3 regions of the Kluyvera sp. CRP genome follow, and region 2 is predicted to be linked to each of the others. Evidence: predicted binding sites of a transcription regulator. Region 2 holds the regulator's gene; each other region holds the start of a gene.
What was found. The regulator PurR, encoded in region 2, represses purine synthesis genes. The targets are predictions, from matches to a motif close to CANGCAAACGTTTGCNTG.
Positions count from the first base shown of each region.

Region 1: a site for PurR is predicted at 2,315-2,332, ahead of gltS (sodium/glutamate symporter). Genes of this name have one in related genera too.
Region 3: a site for PurR is predicted at 2,156-2,173, ahead of pyrC (dihydroorotase). Genes of this name have one in related genera too.

Region 1 is NZ_CP082841.1:1,274,946-1,279,159, reverse strand. Features, by position in the region: gene glpK (glycerol kinase GlpK) at 1-811, shown strand, start outside; gene gltS (sodium/glutamate symporter) at 900-2,102, opposite strand; gene K7B04_RS05950 (uracil-xanthine permease family protein) at 2,386-3,777, shown strand; gene K7B04_RS05945 (AsmA family protein) at 3,901-4,214, shown strand, end outside.
Region 2 is NZ_CP082841.1:3,499,466-3,503,679, reverse strand. Features, by position in the region: gene sodB (superoxide dismutase [Fe]) at 1-187, shown strand, start outside; gene K7B04_RS16595 (MFS transporter) at 268-1,434, opposite strand; gene K7B04_RS16590 (YnhF family membrane protein) at 1,595-1,684, opposite strand; gene purR (HTH-type transcriptional repressor PurR) at 1,979-3,004, shown strand; gene punR (DNA-binding transcriptional activator PunR) at 3,008-3,934, opposite strand; gene punC (purine nucleoside transporter PunC) at 4,047-4,214, shown strand, end outside.
Region 3 is NZ_CP082841.1:3,110,218-3,114,431, forward strand. Features, by position in the region: gene solA (N-methyl-L-tryptophan oxidase) at 1-70, opposite strand, end outside; gene bssS (biofilm formation regulator BssS) at 209-463, opposite strand; gene dinI (DNA damage-inducible protein I) at 740-985, opposite strand; gene pyrC (dihydroorotase) at 1,057-2,103, opposite strand; gene K7B04_RS14550 (lipoprotein) at 2,239-2,799, opposite strand; gene tatA (twin-arginine translocase TatA/TatE family subunit) at 2,939-3,148, opposite strand; gene rimJ (ribosomal protein S5-alanine N-acetyltransferase) at 3,468-4,052, shown strand; gene K7B04_RS14565 (YceH family protein) at 4,062-4,214, shown strand, end outside.

The DNA of each region.
Region 1 (4,214 bases), 2.2 Mb from region 2:
AGGCGGCACCCGTATTCCTATCGCCGGTATCGCCGGCGACCAGCAGGCAGCGCTGTTCGGCCAACTGTGCGTGAAGGAAGGGATGGCGAAAAACACCTACGGTACCGGCTGCTTTATGCTGATGAACACCGGGGAAAAAGCGGTGGCTTCGAGCCACGGGCTGCTGACCACCATCGCCTGCGGCCCGCGCGGCGAGGTGAACTACGCGCTGGAAGGCGCGGTGTTTATGGCTGGCGCATCCATTCAGTGGCTGCGTGACGAAATGAAGCTGATTAGCGACGCGTTCGACTCCGAATACTTCGCCACCAAGGTGAAAGACACCAACGGCGTGTACGTGGTGCCCGCCTTTACCGGCCTGGGCGCGCCGTACTGGGATCCGTATGCGCGCGGCGCGATTTTTGGCCTGACGCGCGGTGTGAACTCGAACCACATTATTCGCGCCACCCTGGAATCCATCGCCTACCAGACCCGTGATGTACTGGAAGCGATGCAGGCCGACTCCGGCATTCGTCTGCACGCCCTGCGCGTAGACGGCGGCGCGGTGGCCAACAACTTCCTGATGCAGTTCCAGTCCGACATTCTTGGCACTCGCGTAGAGCGCCCGGAAGTACGCGAAGTGACGGCGCTCGGCGCGGCCTACCTCGCCGGTCTGGCGGTTGGCTTCTGGCAGAACCTGGATGAGCTGCAGGAGAAAGCGGTCATTGAGCGCGAGTTCCGTCCGGGGATTGAGACCACCGAGCGTAACTTCCGCTACAGCGGCTGGAAGAAAGCGGTGAAACGCGCGTTGGCGTGGGAAGAGCACGACGAGTAAGCACCGAGCGGAGACGCCGTTTGTAGGCCTGATAAGCGTAGCGCCATCAGGCAAAAAAATGCCGGAGATAAGCTCCGGCATTTTTATTTCAACCAAACATCGGTAACAGCAGAAACAGCTTAATCACCAGCGCGTTGACGATATCAATAAAGAACGCCCCCACCATCGGCACCACCAGGAACGCCATATGCGATGGCCCGAAACGCTCGGTAATCGCCTGCATGTTGGCAATCGCCGTCGGCGTCGCGCCGAGACCAAAACCGCAGTGACCCGCCGCCAGCACCGCCGCGTCGTAATTTTTCCCCATCAGACGGTAGGTGACGAAAATCGCATACAGCGCCATCGCCACGGTTTGTACAACCAGAATCGCGATCATCGGCAGCGCCAGGTCCGCAAGCTCCCAGAGTTTCAGGCTCATCAACGCCATCGCCAGGAATAACGATAAGCACACGTTACCCAATACCGACACCGCGCGGTCGAATACCCGGTAAAAACCAAGCAGCGCCATACCGTTACTGAGAATAACGCCAACGAACAGCACGCAAACAAACGTTGGCAGCTCCAGTACCGTTCCCGCCAACAGTTGCGCAATCACTTTGCCCACCGTCAGACAGATAGCGATCATGGCGATGGTTTCAATCAGCACCAGCGACGTGATCATGCGCCCAACATCCGGCTTTTCAAACGCGGTAGGCACTTCCTGATCGTCCGGCGTACCGTTCGGCGACGATGAATGCTTCACCAGATAGCGCGCGACCGGCCCGCCAATCAGGCCGCCGAGCACAAGGCCAAAGGTTGCGCAGGCCATGGCAACTTCCGTTGCGTGGGTAAAGCCATAGCGTTCGATAAACAGCTTGCTCCACGCCGCGCCGGTACCGTGGCCGCCCGACAGCGTGATCGACCCGGCCAGCAGCCCCATAATCGGGTCAAGCCCCAGCAGCTTCGCCATCCCAATGCCCAGCGAGTTTTGCAGCAGCAGCAGGCCGACCACCACAATCAGGAATGTGCCCACCACTTTTCCGCCCGCGCGCAGGCTGGCAATATTCGCGTTCAAACCAATGGTCGCGAAGAAGGCCAGCATCAGCGGGTCTTTCAGGCTCATATCAAAGTCGATTTCCCAGCCCAGGCTTTTTTTCAGCACCAGCAGCGCAAGTGCCACCAGCAGACCGCCCGCAACGGGCTCGGGAATGGTGTATTTCTTGAGAAGGGAAACGCTCTGGACCAGCTTTCGTCCCAGCAGCAATACGAGCGTTGCGGCAACGAGCGTCGATAAGGTATCGAGATGAAACATAATTACAGCTCCTGACTAAACGCATGATCCATTCACACGCGACAATTTTCCGATGTCGAGATCGCCTCTTCGTGAGGCATCGGCCCAAAGTGTAATCATGAAAAGCGCTAAAGTGATAGAAAAAGGTATTATTTGTCAGCATTTTCGTTAACGCACGCGGTTAAACACATGCATTTCACAGGGGTATTTTCCGCAATAATTTACCGCCTACGAAAGCAACCGTTTGCTTTTACCAACCAGTCCGCTAAAATCGCCACTTTTCCACCACGGGATTGCCTCTGAGATGTCCTCTAACACACTCGAACAAGCCAATGCGCAACCGATTGCGCATAAGCAAACCAGCGAATTGATTTACCGCCTGGAAGACCGTCCGCCACTTCCGCAGACCCTCTTCGCCGCACTCCAGCACCTGCTGGCGATGTTTGTCGCGGTGATCACCCCCGCGCTGCTGATCTGCCAGGCCCTTGGCCTGCCGGCTGAGGATACTCAGCACATTATCAGCATGTCGTTATTCGCTTCCGGTGTGGCATCGATCATTCAGATTAAAGCCTGGGGCCCGGTAGGCTCTGGCCTGCTGTCGATTCAGGGCACCAGCTTCAACTTCGTGGCGCCGCTGATTATGGGCGGCACGGCGTTGAAAACCGGCGGCGCGGACGTGCCGACGATGATGGCGGCGCTGTTTGGCACCCTGATGCTGGCAAGCTGCACCGAGATGGTCTTATCTCGCGTGCTGCACCTGGCGCGCCGCGTGATTACGCCGCTGGTCTCCGGTGTGGTGGTGATGATTATCGGCCTGTCGCTGATTCAGGTCGGCCTGACCTCCATCGGCGGCGGCTACGCGGCCATGGCCGACAATACCTTCGGCGCGCCGAAAAACCTGCTGCTGGCGGGCGTGGTGCTGGCCATTATTATTCTGCTTAACCGTCAGCGTAACCCGTACCTGCGCATTGCGTCGCTGGTGATCGCCATGGCGGCGGGTTACCTGATTGCCTGGTTCCTCGGCATGCTGCCGGAAAACACGGCACCGACCAACAGCAGCCTGATTATGATCCCCACGCCGCTGTACTACGGCCTCGGTATCGACTGGAATCTGCTGCTGCCGCTGATGCTGGTGTTTATGATCACCTCGCTGGAAACCATCGGCGACATTACCGCCACTTCTGACGTTTCCGAGCAGCCGGTCTCCGGCCCGGTGTATATGAAGCGCCTGAAGGGCGGCGTGCTGGCAAACGGCCTCAACTCCTGCGTTTCCGCGGTGTTCAACACCTTCCCGAACTCCTGCTTTGGCCAGAACAACGGCGTTATTCAGCTGACCGGCGTCGCCAGCCGCTACGTTGGCTTTGTGGTGGCGCTGATGCTGATCGTGCTGGGCCTGTTCCCGGCGGTCAGCGGTTTCGTGCAGCACATTCCGGAACCGGTCCTCGGCGGCGCAACGCTGGTGATGTTCGGCACCATCGCCGCCTCCGGCGTGCGCATCGTTTCCCGCGAACCGCTGAACCGCCGCGCTATTCTGATTATCGCGCTGTCGCTGGCCGTTGGCCTGGGCGTTTCCCAGCAGCCGCAGATTCTGCAATTCGCGCCGGACTGGCTGAAAAATCTGCTCTCTTCCGGCATCGCCGCAGGTGGCATCACCGCCATCATTCTGAACCTGGTTTTCCCGCCAGAGAAAGAGTAATTCACTTCGCGGCGGTGGCACCTTAGCCACTGCCGCCGACATCGAATAATACGATTCCTGCCTTGAGGATTGCCCATAAATCATGCATAACAGGTTTATGTGCCCTTCTCAGGACGGAAGATCATGAAATTTCTTGGAAAGCTCATTATCTGGCTGCTGATCGCCCTGCTACTGGTGATTCTGGCCTTTTACTTTCTACTGCAAACACGCTGGGGCGCGCGCCACATCAGCCAGTGGCTAAGCGACAACACCAGCTGGCAGGTGAAGTTCGATGCGATGGATCACCGTTTCTCGTCCCCGTCGCATATCCTGCTGCAAAACGTCACCTTTGGCCGCGATGGCAAGCCCGCGACGCTGGTCGCGAAAACGGTGGATATTGGTCTAAGCTCGCGACAAATTACCGATCCGCTGCATGTTGATACCATCCTTTTACAGGA
Region 2 (4,214 bases):
CTCTCTGGCCATCGTGTCGACCTCTAACGCGGGCACTCCGCTGACGACCGACGCCAAGCCGCTGCTGACCGTTGACGTGTGGGAACATGCTTACTATATCGACTACCGCAATGCGCGTCCGAACTACCTCGAGCACTTCTGGGCTCTGGTTAACTGGGCATTCGTAGCTGAAAATCTGTCAGCATAAGTAGCAAAAAACCCAGCGTCGCAAAGCTTCGCCGGGTTTGATTGATTAACGCAGAGGGAAACGCCTTCTGCGTTTTTTTGTTACTGGCTGGCGAAGGCCTCTTCACCATGACGACGGCCGCTCATGAACACCACCAGCAGGGCCAGCGCGGCGACAATCGCCCCCATCACCGGCACAAAGCTGTAGCCCAGTCCACCGGAAATCACCGCCCCACCGGCCACCGCACCCAACGCGTTACCCAGATTAAACGCCCCAATATTGACCGAAGATGACAGCCCCGGCGCTTCGTGCGCCACACGCATGACACGCATCTGTAACGGCGGTACCACGGCGAAGGTTGCCGCGCCCCACACCACCATGCTGAACGCGGCACCGACCTGTGTTTGCGCAAGGAACGGTATGGCCAGCATGATAGCCATTAACAGCAGCAGGAACCCCTTCAGCGTGCCGCTGACTGAACGGTCAGCAAATTTGCCACCGAGGTAGTTACCGATAGAGAACCCAACGCCAATCAGCACCAGCATCAGCGTAATGAAGCCCGGCGTCGCATCCGTGATCGTATGCAACACCGGTGAGATATAGGTGTAAAGCGTAAACATCGCGCCAGCGCCGAGTACGGTGGTCAGCAGTGCGGAAAGCACCTGTGGGCGCACCAGCACCGACAGTTCACGTTTCACATCAGGTTTTTCACCCGCCCCCCCCTTCGGCAAGGACAACCACAGACCGATAATGGCGATAATCCCCAGTCCCGCAGTCGCCAGGAACGACATACGCCAGCCGATTGTTTCACCCAGCCAGGTTGCTGCCGGCACGCCGCCAATATTGGCGATCGTCAGACCCATAAACATCGTCGCCACCGCGCTGGCCTGCTTATGTTTCGGCACCACGCTTGCCGCTACCACTGAACCCAGGCCAAAGAACGCACCGTGGTTCAGGCTGGTAATAATGCGCGACAGCATTAAGGTGGTGTAGTCCGGCGAGATGGCCGACAGCACGTTGCCAAGGGTAAAAATGGCCATCAGAAAGATCAGCGCGTTGCGGCGGGCACGATGAGAAAGCAGCAGCGTCATCAGCGGCGCACCGACCATCACGCCAACCGCATAGGCGCTAATCAGCATACCGGCAGCCGGGATCGAGACGTCAACGCCCTTTGCGATGACCGGCAGTAACCCCATCGGCGAGAATTCGGTGGTCCCTATGCCAAAAGCCCCAATGGCCAGCGCGAGTAAGGGAAAATTGATTTTCATGCAAAAGCTCCGATTGGCCGCACGACAGACGCGGCATGGCAATATAGGGCAAAAGCATGACATTAATCACAGAAAAGCAGAAGTGTACAAAACAGCAAAAGATTATTGCTAATTTGCTAACAATCAGACATGAGGGCGCGAACGCCCCCTCATGGAAGAATCAATGCAGAACAGCGGTAAGTCCAGCGGCGACGATCAACGCCAGCACAATAACGGTCGTGGTGAGTGACATCTTAAGTTCGGTACTCATCAATTTTTCTCCTTTTTATGACCACAGCAAAACTGAGCTCACTCATTTTTGCACAGATAATCGTAAAAATCTTCACAGATTTAGCAGGATGTTGGTTTTTGCTCTTCCACTTTGCGTCCGGATACGTCAAAATTCGACGCTTATTTATAAGCGTACCGGCCATTGACCCCCTCCTGTCGTCCTGTATCGTTTTCCTGGCGAACCGCAATCCACAAAATTGCGTCAGGGTGTATAAAGGCAAACGTTTTCGTTTCGAGTTTATCAGGGGCAGGCCAGGGTCTGGAGTGAGATGGAATGGCAACAATTAAAGATGTAGCGAAGCGCGCAAACGTTTCCACTACAACCGTATCACATGTAATTAACAAAACGCGTTTTGTCGCCGAAGAGACGCGGGAAGCGGTGTGGGCAGCGATTAAAGAGCTGCACTACTCGCCAAGCGCCGTTGCCCGTAGCCTGAAGGTCAACCACACCAAATCGATTGGTTTGCTGGCGACCAGCAGCGAAGCGGCCTACTTTGCTGAAATTATCGAAGCCGTTGAGAAAAACTGCTTCCAGAAGGGCTATACCCTGATCCTTGGCAACGCGTGGAACAATCTCGAGAAACAACGCGCCTACTTGTCAATGATGGCGCAAAAACGCGTTGATGGCCTGCTGGTGATGTGTTCCGAATATCCGGAATCCCTGCTCTCAATGCTGGAAGAGTATCGCCATATTCCAATGGTGGTGATGGACTGGGGCGAAGCCAAAGCCGACTTTACCGACTCGGTCATCGACAACGCCTTCGAAGGCGGCTATATGGCGGGACGTTATCTGATCGAACGCGGCCACCGTGATATCGGCGTCATTCCTGGCCCGCTGGAACGTAACACCGGCGCAGGACGCCTGGCTGGCTTTATGAAGGCCATGGAAGAAGCGCAAATCAATGTTCCGGCAAACTGGATAGTCCAGGGTGACTTCGAGCCGGAGTCTGGCTATCGCGCTATGCAACAGATTCTCTCCCAGCACCCGCGCCCTACCGCTATCTTCTGTGGCGGCGACATCATGGCCATGGGCGCGCTTTGCGCCGCCGATGAAATGGGGCTGCGCGTGCCGCAGGATATTTCGCTGATCGGGTATGACAACGTGCGTAACTCACGTTTCTTTACCCCGGCGCTGACCACCATTCATCAGCCGAAAGACTCACTTGGTGAGACGGCCTTCAATATGCTGATGGATCGTATCGTCAGCAAGCGCGAAGAGTCGCAGTCGATTGAGGTGCATCCGCGCCTGATCGAGCGACGTTCCGTGGCCGACGGCCCGTATCGCGATTACCGTCGTTAAGGGTTAACTGTGGGCGTCCTGAACGGGCGTCCGTAGCCACTCATCGTTTAGCGTCTCGCTATCCCCCAAATATTCCAGCAGCCAGCTTAATGCCGGCGACGCTTCGCTCTGTTGCCAGGTCAGACAACAGGCTGCATCCGGGAACGGATTCTCCAGTTCCAGCGCAACCCACTCTCCGCTTTCCAGCCACGGCTGCGCCAGATGTCCCGGCACCATCGCCGCACAAAGTCCGGCAGAAATACAGGTCTCCGACGACGACCAGTCCGGCACCACCACCCTCTTCTGGTTATCAAGCAGCCAGGTCGTTCGCTTGGGTAGCGACCGTGAGGTGTCTTCCCGTACCAGCGACGGCCAGTTGCGCAGCACGTCATCGCTCAGCGGCCCATCCATCTTCGCGAGCGGATGCGTACTGGCCACCACGCAGTGCCAGTTGAGCATGCCCATGTCGCGAAAGGCAAAACGGCCACCAACCGGGATGGCCTGCGTCGCGCCAATCGCCAGCTCCACGCGCCCATCCGCCAGCGCATCCCAGACGCCGTTAAACACTTCCTGATAGACAATCAGTTCGACGTCGCTGAAGTGGCGATAAAAATCGACAATCAGCTGACGGGTGCGCTGAGGTTTCACGATGTTATCAACGGCAATCGCCAGCTGGCCGCGCCAGCCGTTGGCAATCTGCTGACACTGCTGACGGGTGATCTGCATTTTTTTGATAACAGAACGCCCTTCTTTGAGAAACCATGCTCCCGCAGGCGTTAATTCAACATCCCGATGGCGACGTTCAAACAACGGCACCGCCAGCCATTCCTCAAGCTGTCGCACCGTATAGCTTACTGCAGAGGGCACCCGGTGTAGCTCCTGCGCCGCGGCGCTAAAGCTACCGTTGCGCGCGACCGCATCAACCACTTCCAGAGAATATTCAGACCACATTTTCTGCCTGCAAAAAATTTGAATCCATGCCTCAAATATTAGCGTTTCACAACCGGGAATGCACTCTCTACACTCAGCGGCACAGTGTGAACTACGATAAAAAAGGCAATTTATGCAACCTGGGAAAGGATTTTTAGTCTGGCTCGCGGGACTGAGCGTGCTGGGCTTCCTGGCTACCGATATGTACCTACCGGCGTTCGCCGCCATTCAGCAAGACCTGCAAACGCCGGCATCCGCCGTCAGCGCGAGCCTGAGTCTGTTCCTCGCGGGTTTCGCCGTG
Region 3 (4,214 bases), 390 kb from region 2:
CTTTACGGGCGTAATAACCGGCTGCGGCACCGACGGAGCCGCTGCCAACAATAATGAGATCGTATTGCATAGTCTTTCCTGACTCGATAATGAGGCGCGAAATCTGTGTCTGGTAGAGTAAATTAAGCTGCAGTTGTTATACAAGCGTGAAAATAATTAAGGCACCCGAGGGTGCCTGTTTGCCATTACGACGAGAAAAGTATCGGCGTTAATGCCGGCGATACTCGTTGACCTGGTAATCGCCAGACTCAATTTTGGCAATCCCGGCTTCCAGTATGGAAATAAACTGACGTGCGACATCGGTCGTCAGCCATAGCGTTTGGCCAACTTCTGCTTCTTTATTGCTCGATTGATTGGGGTCTTGGTAGTGCAGGCGCAACATCAGCGCATCATAGCTATCTACGGTGCTGATGTCCCATCCGACGAGGGGATGGGTCTGGATGACTTCATTATTCTTTTCCATCATAACCCCTTATTTACGTGTTAAAAGGCAACAACTCTCGAGGTCTAATGCAATTTTTTGTGAAGCTTTATCAGTATACAACACTTCAATAAATACTCGAGAATTGAAATCAAAAGCAACACAAATTCCTGAGTTAGTCGGCTATTTGCGCAATAAACAACCATGTCGCGCAATTTTTTACCGCTAATGTAAAAAGTGGGGATTGATCACAGAAAAACAAGCGCGGGAATAAAAAAAGCCGGGGCGACCCGGCAAAAAAACACAATGAGGGAATATTTAGTCGGTGATGAACCAGTCGTCGGCGCTTTCCCAGGTTTCCTGGAGGATTTCGCTGATGCGGTCTTTATCTTCTTTAATGCCACCGATCACGGAAAGGTTATTGCTGGCAGCATAGCGCACGCTAACGGCGCCACCGCTGTCTGGAAATTGGTTGTTGATACGGCGGGAAAGTTCGTCTGCCAGCGCGTCTAAGGCGCCTGCCGGCAGCGCGGTGGTTTTTGCAATAGTGACTTCAATACGCATAATTGCCCCCTGTGTAATATACTGTATATTTATACAGTCATATTCAGGAGTTTACAACAGGGGGCGCGATTTTATTTTTTCACCGTCCAGCGCAGCGTTTCTCCGGCGAGGAACGGCACTAAGGTATCATCACTCAGGGCGATGCTTTCCGCGACCTGACTCTCTTCACGCACCAGCTCAACGTAGCTGTCGTTAACCGGCAGGCCGTAGAAGCGCGGGCCGTTCAGCGAGCAGAACGCTTCGAAATGCTCAAGCGCGTTCATCTCTTCAAACACGGTGGCGTAGCTGCCCAGCGCGGTCGGCGCATTAAAGCAACCCGCACAGCCGCAGCTGGCTTCTTTACGGTGACGGGCGTGCGGCGCGGAATCAGTGCCGAGGAAGGCGCGGGTAAAGCCGTTGGCAACCAGTTCGCGCAGCGCCTGCTGGTGAACGTTGCGTTTCAGAATCGGCAGGCAGTACAGATGCGGACGCACGCCGCCGACCAGCATATGGTTGCGGTTGAACATCAGATGCTGTGGCGTGATGGTGGCGGCCAGCAGGTCATTGCCGTCGCGCACATACTCGGCGGCATCTTTGGTGGTGATGTGTTCGAACACCACTTTCAGGCCCTGAAGGCGCTGGCGTAGCGGCTCCATCACGCTGTCGATAAAGCGCGCCTCGCGGTCGAAAATATCGATTTCTGCATGGGTCACTTCGCCGTGCACCAGCAGCGGCATGCCCAGCTTCTCCATGCGCTCCAGCACGGGCATAATCGCATCGGTGCTGGTGACGCCGTGGCTGGAGTTGGTGGTAGCGTTAGCCGGATACAGCTTCGCGGCGGTGAATACGCCTTCGTTAAAACCGCGCTCCAGTTCGTTTGGATCCAGCGTATCGGTCAAATAGCAGGTCATCAGCGGAGTGAAGTCGTGCCCGGCAGGCACCGCGTCGAGGATGCGCTGGCGATAGGCGATAGCCGCATCGACGGTGGTAATTGGCGGAACCAGGTTCGGCATAATAATCGCGCGGCCATACAGCTCGCTGGTATACGGAACAACCGTTTTCAACATCTCGCCGTCGCGAAGATGGATATGCCAGTCGTCTGGGCGGCGAATTTTCAGAACTTGCGGTAATGCGGTCATGTAAGGCTCCGGCTGGTGGGATATCAGTCATTTTTGCCGGGCACTAAGGATAAGCGGAAACGTTTTCCTTTGCATCCTTTTCCGTAAAAAATAATGCCCGATGACATGGCACCATCGGGCATAAACAACAAGGGATTAGTTGGTGAACGGGATAATGATTTCGCCTGGCTTCACTTCAATGCCTTTCGCGAATTTCTTCGCCAGCGCTTCACCCTTGCTGGCATCTTCTTTCAGCACGTAGGCCGGCTGCTTGTTGAAGTAGGTGCGCAGCGACTGATTAAGATACGGAATCAACGTTTGCACCACCGACTGCATTTTCTCCGGCGTGACTTTAGCATCCACCACTTCCATCTCCTGCAGGTAGATGGCGCCTTGCTCCTGATTAAACACCGGTAAGGCCTTCAGCTTGAGGGCTATGTTGGCTTTCTGGCTGCCGAACAGGGAGTTCAGATCCAGCTTCGCGTCACCGCTCAGGCTCACTTTATTCGGCTCTTCACGGCCAATGGCGCTGGTCAAATTGTTGAGGACGATATGGGCGTCTGCCACGCCCGGGACCCCGATATCTTTGGAGAAATTATTGCGTTTTTGCAACGCCTGATTAATCTCCTGCTCGCTGACCGAATATTGCGTAAGCTGATTACAGCCAACAACCAGGCCGCTAACGATCAGGGCGGCAATGACTAACAATTTTTTCATGGGGTTCCTCAACGTAAAGCGTTGTATGCATCCTGACAATAAGCAGCATACGCTGTCAGTAACAATCTGACAGCGGAAAATACTGAAAGTGCCGCGGATGGGGCAAAATGGTGAACGCTACTCGCTGATTTTGCGGGCTTCAGGCTTGGTCGTGCGGCTTATTCTCTGCCGTTTTCTTCTCTGCGGTAAAGTCGGCATCCGTGTCGGCGTGCACGTCGTTCATCGCCTTTTTAAAGCCCTTTAACGCCGTGCCCAGGTCCGCCCCGAGGGAACCGAGTTTTTTGGTGCCGAACACCAGAACAAAAAGCACGACGACCACTAAGAGTTTGGTAACGCTAATTTCACCCATGATACAAACCTATTGAGAAAATAATGACCAATTCTCGCAAACCACGCGGGGAAATATTTGTCTGTTAATGGCATAAATTCACCTGCTGGAACCGATAAAAAATAACCTCTGCGTTTTATCTCATTTCTCAACTGCTTAGCGCCTGTCGTCCGTTAAGACAAAACATCTTCATTTTCCGCGCGATCTCACCTTTTCTCGTATTGCCAGCGGTGGTCCTTTTTTATCACAATGCAAAAAGACAGCGTGTTGTTTTCATTGGCTGCCGTCGGGCAGGTATAGTTAAACGATCAGGGTATAGTTTGGGTACAGGAGTAGTGAGATGTTTGGCTATCGCAGTAACGTGCCGAAAGTTCGGTTGACCACGGATCGGTTGGTTGTGCGGTTGATTCACGACCGGGATGCGTGGCGTCTGGCGGATTATTACGCCGAGAATCGACAGTTTTTAAAACCCTGGGAACCCATTCGCGATGACAGCCACTGCTATCCCTCAGGATGGCAGGCGCGCCTGTCGATGATTAACGAGTTCCACAAGCAGGGAACCGCCTTTTATTTCGCGCTGCTTGACCCTGAGGAAAAAGAGATCATCGGCGTCGCCAACTTCTCCAACGTGGTGCGCGGGTCGTTCCATGCGTGTTATCTCGGCTACTCCATCGGCCAGAAGTGGCAGGGGCAGGGGATGATGTACGAAGCGCTGACCGCCGCCATTCGTTATATGCAGCGCACGCAGCATATTCACCGTATTATGGCGAACTATATGCCGCATAATCAGCGCAGCGGGAATCTGCTGGCGCGTCTCGGCTTCGAAAAAGAGGGTTATGCGAAGGACTATTTACTGATTGACGGTGAATGGCGCGATCACGTACTGACCGCCTTAACCACCCCACAATGGACGCCTGGCCGCTAAGGAATCACCATGAAATACCAATTAACGCCTCTGGAAGCTCGCGTGATCGGCTGCCTGCTGGAAAAGCAGGTGACGACGCCGGAGCAGTATCCGCTGTCGATCAACGCCGTAGCGACGGCCTGTAATCAGAAAACCAATCGCGAGCCGGTGATGACGCTCAGC